Regions from separate parts of the Variovorax sp. VRV01 genome, predicted to be linked through region 2. Evidence: predicted binding sites of a transcription regulator. Region 2 holds the regulator's gene; the other holds the start of a gene.

Region 1 (7,133 bases), on a different contig from region 2:
GGCGCCTACAACTCGGCATCGAGCAACAGCGCTTCGGAGCTGGCCATGTTGCAGCTGCTGGGCGAGCGCAAGGTGGTCAACGCGCGCTACAAGGGCGACATGCAGGCCATGACCGACCTGCTGGGCGGGCAGATCCACATGATGTTCACCACCGGCACGCTGGCGCCGGGCTTCGTGAAGGAGGGGCGCATCCGCGCGTTGGTCACGCTGCTGCCGCAGCGCAGCGCCTTGCTGCCCGACGTGCCCACGGGCGGCGAGCTCGGGCTGGGCAAGCTCACCATCACGCCCTGGGCCGGCTTCTTCGGGCCGCCGGGGCTGCCGCAGGCGATCACCGACAAGCTGTCGCAGGAGTTGCAGAACACGCTCAAGCGGCCCGAGGTGCATGCGCAGCTGGTGCAGCAGGGCTTCGAGGGCTACGGCATGAGCCCCGCGAAGTTCGCCGAATTCTTCCGCGCGCAGTACGAGGCCTTCGGCGCGACCGTGCGGCAGCACAACGTCAAGTTCGAATAGCCGCGGTGGCGGGTCAGAGCCCGATCGATTCCGCGTTGCGGCGCCAGAACACCGCATCCGGGAACGCGCCTGCGCCGGCCGCGGCGTTGTCGGCCATGTGCTCGGCGCGGCTGGTGCCGGGAATCGTGCAGGTCACGGCCGGCTGGCTCAGCACGAACTTCAGCAGCACCTGCGCCCAGCTCGTGCAGCCGATCTCGCCGGCCCAGGCAGGCAGGGGCTTGCCGCGCAGCCGGCGCAAGAGGCCACCGCCGCCGAAGGGCATGTTGACGATCACCGCCACACCGCGTTCGGCTGCGAGCGGCAGCAGGCGCTCTTCGGCCTCGCGCGCGTCGAGCGAATAGTTGATCTGCAGGAAGTCGAGCTTCTCGGCGCGCAGCACGGCCTCGACTTCGCGGTAGGCCGAGGCCGTGTAGTGCGTGATGCCGATGTAGCGCACGCGGCCTTTCTCTTTCCAGCCGCGCAGCGTGGCGAGGTGGGTCTTCCAGTCCATCAGGTTGTGCACCTGCATCAGGTCCATGCGCTGGGTGCGCAGCCGCGCGAACGACTGCTCCATCTGCGCGATGCCGGCCTCGCGGCCCGAGGTCCAGACCTTGGTGGCGAGAAAGGCCTGGGTCTCGCGCGGCCTCGCTGCGGCGGCCAGCAGCTCGCCGGTGCTTTCCTCGGAGCGGCCGTACATCGGCGAGCTATCGATCACCGTGCCGCCGGCTGCGAAGAGGGCGTCGAGCACGCCGGGCAGGCGCTGGTATTCGTCGCTGCCGGGGCGCTGGTCGAAGCCGATCCAGGTGCCGCAGCCGACCACCGGCAGGGCTTCTTGCGTGGAGGGGATGGGGCGGGTATTCATCTTCAGGCTGCCTTGCTGCGCGGATGCGGGGGGAAGCGCCGCGCCGGCGCACAGCGCCATGCCCAGCCGCAGCAGCCGGGCGCGCGTGAGGGAAAGACCGTTTGCCTGCAGGGTCACGGGAAAAAAAGTCCTCCGGGGGTGGCTTTGCCGTTCGAGCTTTCAGTATCGGCCGGGACGGCGCAGAGGGCCACCGCGCGAGAAAAGCCCCTCCAGCCGGCTTTGCGGTTGCGATGCATGGAATACTGTATAAAAATACAGTTAACAGTTGAATCATGGGCCTCCCTTTCCTCGACTCCTTTTCCGCTGCCGCGGGCCGCGGCGTCTGGCATGCCGACGAGCTCGGGCTGGCCGACGCGCAGGTGGTTACCACCGGCCACGCCGCGCTCGACGCGGAGTTGCCGGGCGGCGGATGGCCGGTCGGCGCCATGACGGAGCTGCTGCAGACCGCGCCCGAAGCGCATGTCTGGCGCCTGCTGCTGCCCGCGCTGGCGCAGGCAGTGGCCGCGCACGGCGGGCCGGTGGTGCTGATCGGCGCGCCCTACGAGCCCTGCGCGGCGGCGCTCGCGGCGCAGGGGCTGCCGGTGGAGGCGCTGATGTGGGTCCGCAGCGAGGCGCCGGCCGCGCGGCTGTGGGCCTGCGAGCAGGCGCTGCGCTGCGCCGACGTGGCGGCCGTGCTGGCCTGGCTGCCGCAGGCCCGGGTGGGCGAACTGCGGCGGCTGCAATTGGCGGCCGCCCAGCACGAGGTGCTGCTCTTCGTGTGCCGGCCCGCCTCGGCCGCGCAGGGCGCATCGCCGGCGCGGCTGCGCCTTCAGGTGGAAAGCTGCGAGGCCGATGCGTCGCAGATCGAACTGCGCATCTTGAAGCGCCGCGGTCCGCCGCTGGCCGCGCCCGTCATGCTGCCCGCGCGCAACGAGCGCATGGCCGCATTGCTGGCCGCCGCCCGGCTGCGCCGCAAGCTGCGGCTGCAGCAGCAGGGCACGGCGCCGGCCACCGAGGCGGCCGGGTCGGCCACCGTGGTGCGCATCGACGCGTGGAAAGGAAACGGAAATGCACTGGATCGCGTTGCGGTGGTCGCTTGATGCCGACGCGCCCGATGCCCCGGTGCTTCCCACGCCCGAGGCGCTGGGCTGGTGGGCGCTGCGCTACACGCCGCACGTCGCCTGGCAGGACGAGGCGCTGATGCTCGAAGTCTCGGCCTGCGAGCGCCTGTGGGGCGGGCGCTCGTCGCTGATGCGCCAGCTGGCCCACGAGAACCCCGCGCCCGGCGCCGTGATGCGCGGCGCGCAGGGCGCCACGAGCCTGATCGCGCTGGCGCGGCTGCGCCTGTTCGAGCGCAACGAGAGCCGGCCCAGGGACATTCCCGCCGGCCTGCCGCTGGACACGCTGACGGCCGCGCGTCCCCACCTCGACCTGCTCGCGCGCCTGGGCTGCCGCACCTGGGGCGAGGTGGCGGCCCTGCCGCGCGGCGGCCTCACGCGGCGCTTTGGCGTGGAACTGCGCGAAGCGCTCGACACCGCCTGGGGCCTGCGACCTGAAAGCCACGACTGGCTCACGCTGCCCGACGTGTTCGAGCAGAAGCTGGAGCTGCCCGCGCTGGCCGAGACCGCACCCGAATTGATGTGGTCGGCCAATCGCCTGCTCGCGGCGCTGCAGATCTGGCTGCGCGCGCGCCAGCGCGGCGCGCGTGCGCTCGAACTGCAGTGGACGCTCGATCTCAAGCGCTTCAATGGCGTGAACCTGCCGCCGCACCAGCAGGTCACCGTGCGCACGGCCGAGCCCACGCAGGACATGGCGCACCTGCGCCGCCTGCTGTCCGAAAAGCTGGCTCTCACCACGCTCGCGGCACCTGCGAGCTGGCTCCGGCTGCGCACGCTCGAGACCGATCCGTGGGCCGGCGCCAGCACCAGCTTCCTGCCCGAGGACAACCGCAAGGGCGACAAGCTGCACGAGATGGTCGAGCGGCTCAGCGTGCGGCTCGGAGCGCACCAGGTGGTGGTGCCCGCTGCGCAGGCCGACCACCGGCCCGAGCGCAAGCAGGCCTGGCGCCCCGCGCTGCAGCAGGACAAGGCGCTGGCGGACAAGGCCGGCAAGCAAGCGAAGGCCGCGGCTTTGCAGCCCGATGCCCTCTACCCGCCCTGGCTGCTGCCCGAGCCGCTGCTGCTCGAGATGGATGGCGAGAGCCCGTGCTACCGCGGCCCGCTGCGCAAGCTGGTCGGGCCGCAGCGCATCGAGGCGGGCTGGTGGGGCGGCAAGGAAGACGGCGGCCAGCCGGCGATGCGCGACTACTACGTGGCGGAAAGCCCCGAGGCCGGCCTGGTGTGGATCTTTCGCGAGCGGCCCTCGGCGCGCTTTTCTCCGGCCGAGGTGCGCTGGTACCTGCAGGGGTTCTATGCCTGACCTGAGCGAAAAGCAGCTGCGCGGGCGCAACTCGGCCAAGGTGCATGCGCTGCCCTTGCCTTTGCGCAGGAAGCCTGCCCCCACGCTGCCCGACTACGCCGAGCTGCACTGCCTCAGCAACTTCAGCTTCCAGCGCGGCGCCTCGACGCCCGAGGAACTGGTCGAGCGCGCCTACCAGCTCGGCTACACGGCGCTGGCCATCACCGACGAATGCTCGGTGGCGGGCATCGTGCGCGCCCATGTCTGCCTGCGCGAGCTGCCGGCCAAGCTCGCGGAATACGAGCGCGAGCATCCCGACGAAGCGCCGCTCCCGCGCAACCCCGGCTTCCGGCTGCTGTTCGGCAGCGAATTCCGTTTCGAGCGCTTCAGGCTGGTGGTGATCGCCAACGGCACGGAAGGCTGGGGCAACCTCTGCGAGTTCATCACCGCCGCGCGCAACACCGAACTGCCCAAGGGCGAGTACCGCGTGAGCTGGGAGCACAGCGACGTGGCCTCGCTGCAGGACTGCCAGGTTCTCTTCGTGCCGCACCGCGCGCCGGGTGCCGCCGTGAATGCGGCCACGCTGCATGAAGACCTGTTGGCCGCCAAGGCGCTCTACGCAGGCAACCTGTGGCTGGCCGTGGAAATGCTCAACGAGCTCGACGACGACCTCTGGTTCGCCGCGCTGCTGCAGGCGGGCGAGCAAACGGGCGTGCCGCTGGTGGCGGCCGGCGACGTGCACATGCACGCGCGTTCGAGCAAGCCGCTGCACGACGTGCTGACGGCCGTGCGCGAAGGAAAAACGGTGGCCGAATGCGGCTTTGCGCTGCAGCCCAATGCCGAGCGGCACCTGCGGCAGCGGGTGCGGCTGGCCGAGCTCTATCTGCCCCAGATGCTGTCGAACACGCTGGTGGTGGCCGAACGCTGCCGGTTCGATCCCGAGGTGATCCGCGAGAACTACAAGTACCCGCTCGAAACCGTGGGCAGCAGCGAGACGCCGGCCGAGACGCTGGTGCGCAAGACGTGGGAGGGGGCGGCGCTTCGCTATCCCGAGGGCATTCCCGCCAAGGTGCGGGCGCAGCTCGAGAAGGAACTCGCGCTGATCGTCGAGATGAAGTACGAGATGTTCTTCCTCACGGTGGAAGACATCGTGCGCTTCGCCAAGTCGCAGGACATCCTCTGCCAGGGCCGCGGCTCCTCGGCCAATTCGGCGGTCTGCTATTGCCTGGGCATCACCGCGATCAATCCTGAAAAAGGCCACCTGCTGTTCGAGCGCTTCCTGAGCCGGCACCGCCACGAGCCGCCCGACATCGACGTCGACTTCGAGCACCAGCGGCGCGAAGAGGTCATCCAGTACATCTACGAGAAGTACGGCCGCGATCGCGCAGCCATCGCGGCCGTCGTCATCTGCTACCGCGCGCGCAGCGCCCTGCGCGACGTCGGCAAGGCCATGGGCATCGACGAACGGCTGATCGACGAATTCGCCAAGGACCACTACTGGTTCGACGACACCGTGCTGGGCGAGCAGCTGTTCAAGGCGGCCGCGCGCGTCGGCGTGGAGGAGGACGAACTCAAGCTGGTGCAATGGATCGAGATGACGCGGCGGCTCAAGGGCTTTCCGCGCCACCTGAGCCAGCACGTGGGCGGCTTCGTGCTCACGCACACCCGGCTCACGCGGCTGGTGCCGGTCGAGAAGGCGTCCATGAAGGACCGCTCCGTCATCCAGTGGGAGAAGGACGACCTCGAAGCCATGGGCATGCTCAAGGTCGACGTGCTCGCGCTCGGCATGCTCAGCGCGATACGGCGCGGGCTCGACCACATGAACCGCTGGCGCGGATCGATGGTGCAGATGCACCAGATCCCCAACGACGACCCGAAGGTGTTCGACATGATCTGCGACGCCGACACCATCGGCGTGTTCCAGATCGAGAGCCGGGCGCAGATGTCGATGCTGCCGAGACTGAAGCCGCAGAGTTACGAAGATCTCGTGATCGAGGTCGCGATCGTGCGGCCCGGGCCCATCCAGGGCGGCATGGTGCATCCCTACCTCAAGCAGCGCGAGCGGGTGGCCAAGCGCTTGCCGATCCATTACGAGAAGGAAGAACTGAAGCCCGCGCTGGAGCGCACGCTGGGCATTCCGATCTTCCAGGAGCAGGTGATGCAGATCGCGATGATCGCGGCCAGGTTCACCGCCGACGAAGCCGACCAGCTGCGCCGCGCGATGGCGGCATGGAAGCGCAAGGGCGGCCTCGAGAAGTTCCACCACAAGCTCGTGAAGGGCATGACCGACCACGGCTACAAGGCCGAGTTCGCCGAGGCCATCTTCAAGCAGATCCTCGGCTTCGGCGACTACGGCTTTCCCGAAAGCCACGCCGCGAGCTTTGCCTTGCTGGTCACCGTGAGCAGCTGGCTCAAGAACTACGAACCCGCCTGCTTCCTCGCGGCGCTGCTCGACTCGCAGCCGATGGGCTTCTACAGCCCCTCGCAGCTGGTGCAGGATGCGCGGCGGCATGGCGTCGAGGTGCGGCCGGCCGACGTGACCTGCAGCGGCATCGACACCACGCTCGAAGCCCGCGCCCCCGATGCGCCACGCATGCCGCCGGGCACCGATGCGCGCTACGCCGATCGCCTCGGCCGCGAGAACCAGCCCGCGGTGCGGCTCGGCCTGAACCGTATTTCAAGCCTCAGCAAGGAGGGCGCCAGGCGCCTGCTCGAGGCGCGCGCGCAGGCACCCTTCACCAGCACCGAAGACCTCGCGCTGCGCGCCGAGCTCGACGGCAAGGACATGGCGGCGCTGGCCGCGGCCGATGCGCTGATGTCGCTCTCGGGCCACCGCCGCCAGCAGGTATGGGACGCCACCGCGCAGCACCGCTCGCCGGCCCTGCTCAAGGGCGTGCCGATCAACGAGCCGGTGCTGCAGCTGCCCGCGGCGCCCGAGGGCGAGGAGATCGTCGGCGACTATGCCGCGCTCGGCCTCACACTGCGCCGCCATCCGCTCGCGCTGCTGCGCCCGCGCCTCGCGCGCATGAGGCTCATGAGCGCGGAGCAATTGCGCGCACAGCCCAGCGGCCAGACCGTGCGCGCCTGCGGCATCGTCAAGGGCCGCCAGCGCCCGGGAACCGCCAACGGCACCATCTTCGTCACGCTCGAGGACGAGACCGGCAACGTCAACGTGATCGTCTGGAGCCATGTCATCGAGGCCTGGCGCGAGCCGCTGCTGAAGTCGCACCTGCTCGCGGTGCAGGGCACCTGGCAGCGCGACGACGACAGCGGCGGCAAGGTGCAGCACCTGATCGCCACCGGCTTCAAGGACCTGACGCCGCTGATGGGCCGGCTGGCGCAGAGCAACACCAGCCGCGACTTCCATTGAGGGCAGGGCATCGAATGCAACCGATCGTTCCATGCC
Region 2 (7,133 bases):
GCGGCAATGTTCACGATGGTGCCGATCACGCGCTGCGTCACGAAGCCGCCGCTGTCGCGGATCACGCTCACGGCCTTGCCATCGCGCGCGAAGAGCGCATGCGCCGCATCGCGGATGTCGCGCCGCGTGGCGGGGTTGGTGGCGAGCACGCGGCGCCTGGTGGCGGCATCGTCGATCAACATGTCGATGCCCATCGTGCGCGTGGCGTCCAGGCGCTCGACAGCGGCCACCGTGGTCACGTCGAAGCCCAGCGGGGCCACCAGGATCAGCGACGTGGGCGCCGCCGTGGCGCCGCTGTCGATCTGCGCGCCCAGCGCGTTCACCAGCCGCAGCAGCTCGGCCCGCCGCGCGGCGCGGGGCGAGACCCAGACCGAGGGCATCGCCGCCACCACCGGCGGCGCCGGCTCCGCAGGCTGCTGCATCACGCCGTCGTTGTAGCGGTAGAAGCCCTCATTGGTCTTGCGGCCCAGCACGCCGGCGGCAAGCCGTTGGGCGGTGATCACGCTGGGCCGGAAGCGCGGCTCCTCGTAGTACTGGTGATAGATCGATTCCATCACGGGATGCGACACGTCGAGCGCGGTCAGGTCCAGCAACTCGAAAGGCCCCAGGCGAAAGCCCGCCTGCTCCTTCAGGATGCGGTCGATGGTGGCGAAATCGGCCACGCCTTCGCCCACGATGCGCAGCGCTTCCGTGCCATAGCCGCGGCCCGCGTGGTTGACGATGAAGCCCGGCGTGTCCTGCGCCTGCACGGCGCTGTGGCCCATCTGCACCGCATAGCCTGCGAGCTGCTTGCAGACCTCGGCCGAAGTCTTGAAGCCGGCCACCACCTCGACCACTTTCATCAGCGGCACCGGGTTGAAGAAGTGAAAGCCCGCCACGCGCTCCGGATGCGCGAGCCCGGCCGCGATGGCCGTGACCGACAGCGACGAGGTGTTGGTGGCCAGCGCGGCCGTGGGTGCGACCACTGTTTCGAGCTCGCGGAACAGCTTGCGCTTGACCTCGAGATCTTCGACCACCGCTTCGATCACCAGGTCGCACTGGGCCAGCGCCCCGACCGAGTCGACCGCCTTCACGCGCGCGATCTGCGCATCGCGCGCCGCGGCGTCGATCTTGCCCTTCTCGTGCAGCTTGTTCCATTGGGCCGCGAGGGCTTCGCGTCCGCGTTCGGCGGCACCTGCAAAACTGTCGAGCAGCAGCACTTCGCTGCCGGCCTGGGCTGCGATCTGTGCGATGCCTCGGCCCATGGCGCCGGCGCCGACGACGCCGATCCGGGTGTAGTTGACTGTCATTGAAAAAAGATCTTCGCTGGTTGGTGGGCGTCCGGGTCCGCTTGCAGGCACCGGGTCCGGAGTTTTGCGCAGCCTTCGATTTTGCAGCCATCGGCCGCCGGGCCATGCCGGGTTTTACGCGGGGCCGCGCTGTCAGGCCGGCCGGCGGCTGCGGTCGATGGCCACACTCAGGCCGATGGCCGCGAGCAGCAGGGCAAAACCGGCCCAGTTCATCCATGCCACCGCGTCGTTGGCAAGAAGCCATCCACCCAGGCCGGCGCCCATCGCCTGGCCGACATAGATGCCGGAACTGTTCAGCGCCACCGAGCCCGGCGCGAGCGCGGGGGCCAGCCCGACCAGCCTTGCCTGCTGCGCCGAATTGGTCGCGAAGCAGCCCAGGCCCCAAGGCACGAGCACCGCCGCCAGCCACGGCAGCGTGCCGGCCCATGGCCACAGGAAGAGGCTCAGCGCAATCAGCGAACTCGTCAGGAGCACCATGCGGCCCGCGCCCACGCGGTCGATGAACCGGCTCACGAGCATGTTGCCCGCGAGGCCGAATACGCCGAACAGCGCCCACATCAGGCTCAGCATGGTGGGGTCTGCGCCGAAGTCCCGCTTCAGGATCGGCCCGAAATAGCTGAACAGCACGAACTGGCCGGCGCCCTGCAGCGCCGTGACCGAGACGATGCCCATCAGCACCGGGCTGCGCAGCACGCGCGCCCAGGCGGCTGCCGTCAGCGCCGCGGGGCGAATCCCCTGCGGCAGGGTCAGCCAGACCGATGCCGCGCTCGCGACGCTGAGCAGTGCAATCGCACCGAAGGCCATGCGCCAGCCGAGATGGCCGCCCACCAGCGCACCGATGGGCAGGCCGAGCACCGAGGCCAGCGACCAGCCCAGAAAGACGAAGGTCACGGCGCGCCCGCGCTGTTCCGGTGGCACCAGCATGCCGGCGCAGGCCGCGGCCTGGGGCGTGAAGATCGCAGGCGCTACCACCGTGAGCATGCGCACCGGCAGCAGGGCGCCGAAGCTCGGCATCAGCGCCGCAGCGGCGTGCCCGGCCGCGTACCAGAGCAGGGTGAGAGCGAGCAGCCGGCGGCGGTCCCAGCCTGCGACCGCTGCCGCGAGCAGCGGCGCGCCCAGGCACATCACGACCGCGGCGACCATGATCAACTGGCCCGCGGTCGCCACCGAGACAGACAGCGACGCGCTGATTTCGTTGAGCGTGCCCGGCACCACCATCACGCCCGTGCCGATCACGAAATTGCCGGCCAGCAAGGCCCACAGTGCGCCACGCGGCGCGGGGCGGCTCACTGAAGAACCTTCGCCTTCGGCCGCGGTATTTGCCTCGGGGCGGCCCGGCGGCTCATGGGGTCACCGGCGAACCTGCAGCGCGCCGGGGTTCACGATGTTGGTGGGATTGCCCTTGATGAAGCTCACGACATTGTCGAAAGCCTGGCCGAAGTAGCTTTCGTAGCTGTCCTGCTCGACATAGCCGATGTGCGGCGTGCAGATGCAGTTCTCCAGCCGCAGCAGCGCATGGCCCTGCAGCGGCGGCTCGCTCTCGAACACGTCGACCGCCGCCAGTCCGGGCCGGCCGCGGTTGAGCGCAGCAAGCAGGGCATCGGCCTCGACCAGTTCGGCGCGTGAGGTGTTGACGAAGAGCGCCGTCGGCTTCATGCGCGAAAGGTCCTCGAGCTTGACCAGGCCGTTGGTTTCCTCGTTGAGCCGCAGATGCACCGACAGCACGTCGGCCGCGGCGAAGAACTCGTGGCGGTTCTGTGCCACCTGGAAGCCGTCGGACCGCGCCTTGGCGCAGCTTGCCTCGCGCCCCCAGATCACCACCTGCATGCCGAAGGCCTGCCCGTAGCGCGCCACCAGCTGGCCGATGCGGCCGTAGCCCCAGATGCAGAGCGTCTTGCCCTTGAGCACCGAGCCCAGCCCGAAATTGGGCGGCATGGAGGCCGACTTGAGCCCCGACTGCTGCCAGGCTCCGTGCTTGAGGTTGCTGATGTACTGCGGCAGGCGGCGCATGGCCGCCATGATCAGCGCCCAGGTCAGCTCGGCAGGCGCCTGGGGCGAGCCGGTGCCCTCGGCCACCGCCACGCCGCGCTCCGTGCAGGCCGTGACGTCGATATGGCCGCCGACGCGCCCGGTCTGCGAAATGAGCTTGAGCTTGGGGAGCTTTTCGATCAGCTGGCGGGAGATCTGGGTGCGCTCGCGGATCAGCACGATCACGTCGGCATCCTTCAGCCTGACCGAAAGCTGCCCGATGCCCTTGACCGTGTTGGTGTAGACCTTGGCTGCGTACGCGTCCAGCTTGGCGGCGCAGCGCAGCTTGCGCACGGCGTCCTGGTAATCGTCGAGGATCACAATGTTCATGGCGTGCCATTGTGCCTCGCAGCATTGGCGTGACGCGCGTGTGAACGTTTGGATACCCACCCCGGGCAGTGGTCACCGGGGTGCACGGGTTCAGTGCAACTGGGTGGAGCGGGGCGCGGGGCTGATGGTTTCCATCGCCTCGAGTGCCGCCAGCCGGTCGAGCTCGGCGCAGACGTCGGCCATGCGGCCCGAAATCACCATGCGGTTGGTGTTGCGTCTTTCGCCCTGCGGGCCGTCGACCACGCGGATGACGCGCAGCGGCCGCACGGGCGCCGGCGCCGCTTTGGGGGTTGCCGCGTGGTCGCGGGCCGCGCAGGCCGGCCGGACCGCGACGTAGCGCAACCCGGCGGAGCTGCTGCCGGTGTCGCGCCGCGCCGGGCGGCGTGCCGGCAGCAGCCGGCTTGCAAGCGATTGCAGCGGCATCCACAAATCAGCGATGGCGAGGAGGGCGATTCCCATGTGAACTCCAAAAAAGTCTGAGGTTGAACACAGGCAGGATTTCTTTGAATGGACGCAACAGGGTGATGGCGACAAAGCGCCATACGCCCGCCACCTGTTGCGGCCGGATGGGTTGCTGCTTTCGGCAGGCCGCGAAGGCCTACATCAGCATGGTGTTGCGGATCAGGCCCACCGCCAGGCCTTCGATTTCGAAGGGCTCGCCGGGCTGGACCACGATGGTCGGGTAGTCAGGGTTTTCAGCATGCAGCTCGATGACCTGCTTGTTGCGCTTGAGGCGCTTGACCGTGACTTCGTCACCCAGGCGCGCCACCACGATCTGGCCGTTGCGCGCTTCTTTGGTGGCCTGGACCGCGAGCAGGTCGCCGTCCATGATGCCGGCGTCGCGCATGGACATGCCGCGCACCTTGAGCAGGTAGTCGGGCTGGCGCTGGAACAGCGTGTTCTCGACGTAATAGGTCTGGTCGACGTGTTCCTGCGCGAGGATGGGCGAGCCCGCCGCCACGCGGCCGATCAGAGGCAGCGCGAGCTGCGACATGCCGGGCAGCGAGAGCGAGAATTGGCCGCCTTCGCGGTGGCGCGTCTCGTTGAGCGAGCGCAGCGCATCGCCCTTGAGCCGGATGCCGCGCGAAGTGCCGCTGACAAGTTCGATCACGCCCTTGCGGGCCAGCGCCTGCAGGTGCTCCTCGGCGGCATTGGCCGACTTGAAACCCAGCTCATTGGCGATTTCGGCCCGCGTGGGCGGCGCGCCGGTACGGGCAATGGCGCTCTGGATCAAGTCCAGGATCTGCTGCTGGCGGGCGGTAAGCTTCACGGCGAACTGCATATGTGGTTCCTTGCGGCACTGGCTGAATATCCAGTACCTGTATTTTTAACCAGTTTTTAAAAGTTGGCAACCCATGGTTAATTCCCCTTCCTCCGGCCTGCGGCGCATCGTGGTCCTGGGCACCGGCGGCACCATTGCAGGCCGGGCCGCGAGCGGTGCCGACAACATTGGCTACACCGCTGGAGAGGTGGGCGTGGCGGACCTGCTCGGCGGCATCGATGCGCCCGCAGGCGTGGCGCTCGTGGCGGAGCAGGTGGCGCAGCTCGACAGCAAGGACATGGCTTTCGACGTCTGGCTGCAGCTCGCCACGCGCTGCACGTTCTGGCTGGCCGAGGCCGACGTGGCGGGCGTGGTGATCACGCACGGCACCGACACCATCGAGGAAACGGCTTTCTTCCTCCAGGCGGCGCTTGCGTCCGGCAAGCCCGTGGTGCTGACCTGCGCCATGCGCCCGGCCAGCTCGCTCTCGCCCGACGGTCCGCAGAATCTGCGCGATGCCATCGCCGTCGCGGCCACATCGGCGGCGCACGGTGTGACGGTGGTCTGCGCGGGTGCCATCCACGGCGCGCTCGATGTGCAGAAGGTGCACACCTACCGGCCGGACGCGTTTTCATCGGGCGATGCCGGGCCGATCGGCTATGTGGAAGAGGGCGCGGTGCGGCGCCTGCGCGACTGGCCGCAGGCGGCGGGCGGGGCCGCGAAGCTTCCTGAAGCGAAGGCAGGGGCGGAGGTGCGCTGGCCGCGCGTGGAGATCGTCACCAGCCATGCGGGCGCAAGCGGCGCGCTCGTCGACCTGCTGCTGCAGGAGCGCGCATCGGGCGCTGCCGAACCGATCCGCGGACTGGTCGTGGCCGCGACCGGCAATGGCACGGTGCACCATGCGCTCGAGGCGGCGGCGCTGCGGGCGCAGGCCGCGGGCGTGGCAGTGCTGCGTGCCACCCGTTGCGCGAACGGACGCATCCTGCCCAAGCCCGGCGATCCGCTGCGGGACGCCGGTGCGCTCACGCCCGTCAAGGCGCGCATCGCGCTGATGCTGGAACTGATGGAAACGGCGGCCGCCTGAGCGGCGGCCGCGGGCAGCCGAGGAGGCTCAGCTGCTGAGGGCCGCGAGTGCGCGCTGCTTGATCTCTTCGACGCTGCCCACGCCCTGGATCGCGCGGTACTTCGGCGCCGAAGCCGGATCGGCCTTGGCCCAGGCCGAGTAGTAGTCGACCAGCGGACGCGTCTGCTGGCTGTAGACCTCGAGCCGCTTGCGCACGGTTTCTTCCTCGTCGTCCTTGCGCTGGATCAGGTCTTCGCCCGTGACGTCGTCCTTGCCTTCCACTTTGGGCGGATTGAACTTGACGTGGTAGGTGCGGCCCGACGCAGGATGTGAACGGCGGCCGCTCATGCGTTCGATGATGTCGCTGAACGGCACGTCGATTTCGAGCACGTAGTCGAGCTTGACGCCAGCCGCCTTCATGGCGTCGGCCTGGGGAATGGTGCGGGGGAAGCCGTCGAACAGGAAGCCGCTGGCGCAATCGGGCTGCGCGATGCGTTCCTTCACGAGGTTGATGATCAGGTCGTCGCTCACGAGCCCACCGGACTCCATGACGGCCTTGGCCTGCTGTCCGAGCGGGGTGCCGGCCTTGACGGCGGCGCGCAGCATGTCGCCGGTCGAAATTTGAGGGATGCCGTATTTCTGGCAGATGAAGGCTGCTTGCGTGCCTTTGCCCGCCCCGGGCGCGCCCAGCAAAATTAGTCTCATGGTGTCCTCGGAGGGTTCTTCGATCTTGTGTCGCGCCAAGCGTCAGCCCGGGAGCGGGGCAAGGCGGAGTTGCGTCGAGGATAGCATGCGAGCGCGTGAAGAATTTCCGCTGCCACGCTTGCGGCAGCGCACTTTTTAGCGCGCCGGTTCGGCGGCGAAGACCGCGCGCACGCGCTCGAGGTCCGCGGGGGTATCGACGCCGGGCCCGGGTGCGACATGGCTGACGTGCACCGCAATGCGATGCCCGTGCCACAGCGCACGCAGCTGTTCGAGCGCTTCGGTGGCCTCGACGGGCGCAGGTGCCAGCGAAGGAAAGCTGCGCACGAAGCCGGCGCGGTAGCCGTAGATGCCGATGTGCCGCAGCGGAGCCGGTGCGGGCAGCACGGAGGGTGGCGCGCCATTGGCGGAACCGTCGCGCCACCATGGAATGGGCGCGCGGCTGAAGTACAGCGCGTTG

The links. The regulator LexA, encoded in region 2, represses DNA repair genes until DNA is damaged. The targets are predictions, from matches to a motif close to ACTGTATNNNNATACAGT.
Region 1: imuA (translesion DNA synthesis-associated protein ImuA) is a predicted target of LexA. The motif match lies at 1,593-1,610, and genes of this name have one in related genera.

What each region holds. Positions count from the first base shown of each region.
Region 1 is NZ_JACVBS010000004.1:262,694-269,826, reverse strand. It holds gene IB278_RS09560 (Bug family tripartite tricarboxylate transporter substrate binding protein) at 1-510, shown strand, start outside; gene IB278_RS09555 (aldo/keto reductase) at 524-1,411, opposite strand; gene imuA (translesion DNA synthesis-associated protein ImuA) at 1,624-2,430, shown strand; gene IB278_RS09545 (Y-family DNA polymerase) at 2,399-3,748, shown strand; gene IB278_RS09540 (error-prone DNA polymerase) at 3,741-7,097, shown strand.
Region 2 is NZ_JACVBS010000007.1:103,925-111,057, forward strand. It holds gene IB278_RS14285 (3-hydroxyacyl-CoA dehydrogenase) at 1-1,289, opposite strand, end outside; gene IB278_RS14290 (MFS transporter) at 1,422-2,579, opposite strand; gene IB278_RS14295 (D-2-hydroxyacid dehydrogenase family protein) at 2,640-3,647, opposite strand; gene IB278_RS14300 (hypothetical protein) at 3,738-4,106, opposite strand; gene lexA (transcriptional repressor LexA) at 4,246-4,929, opposite strand; gene IB278_RS14310 (asparaginase) at 5,003-5,992, shown strand; gene adk (adenylate kinase) at 6,020-6,676, opposite strand; gene kdsB (3-deoxy-manno-octulosonate cytidylyltransferase) at 6,812-7,133, opposite strand, start outside.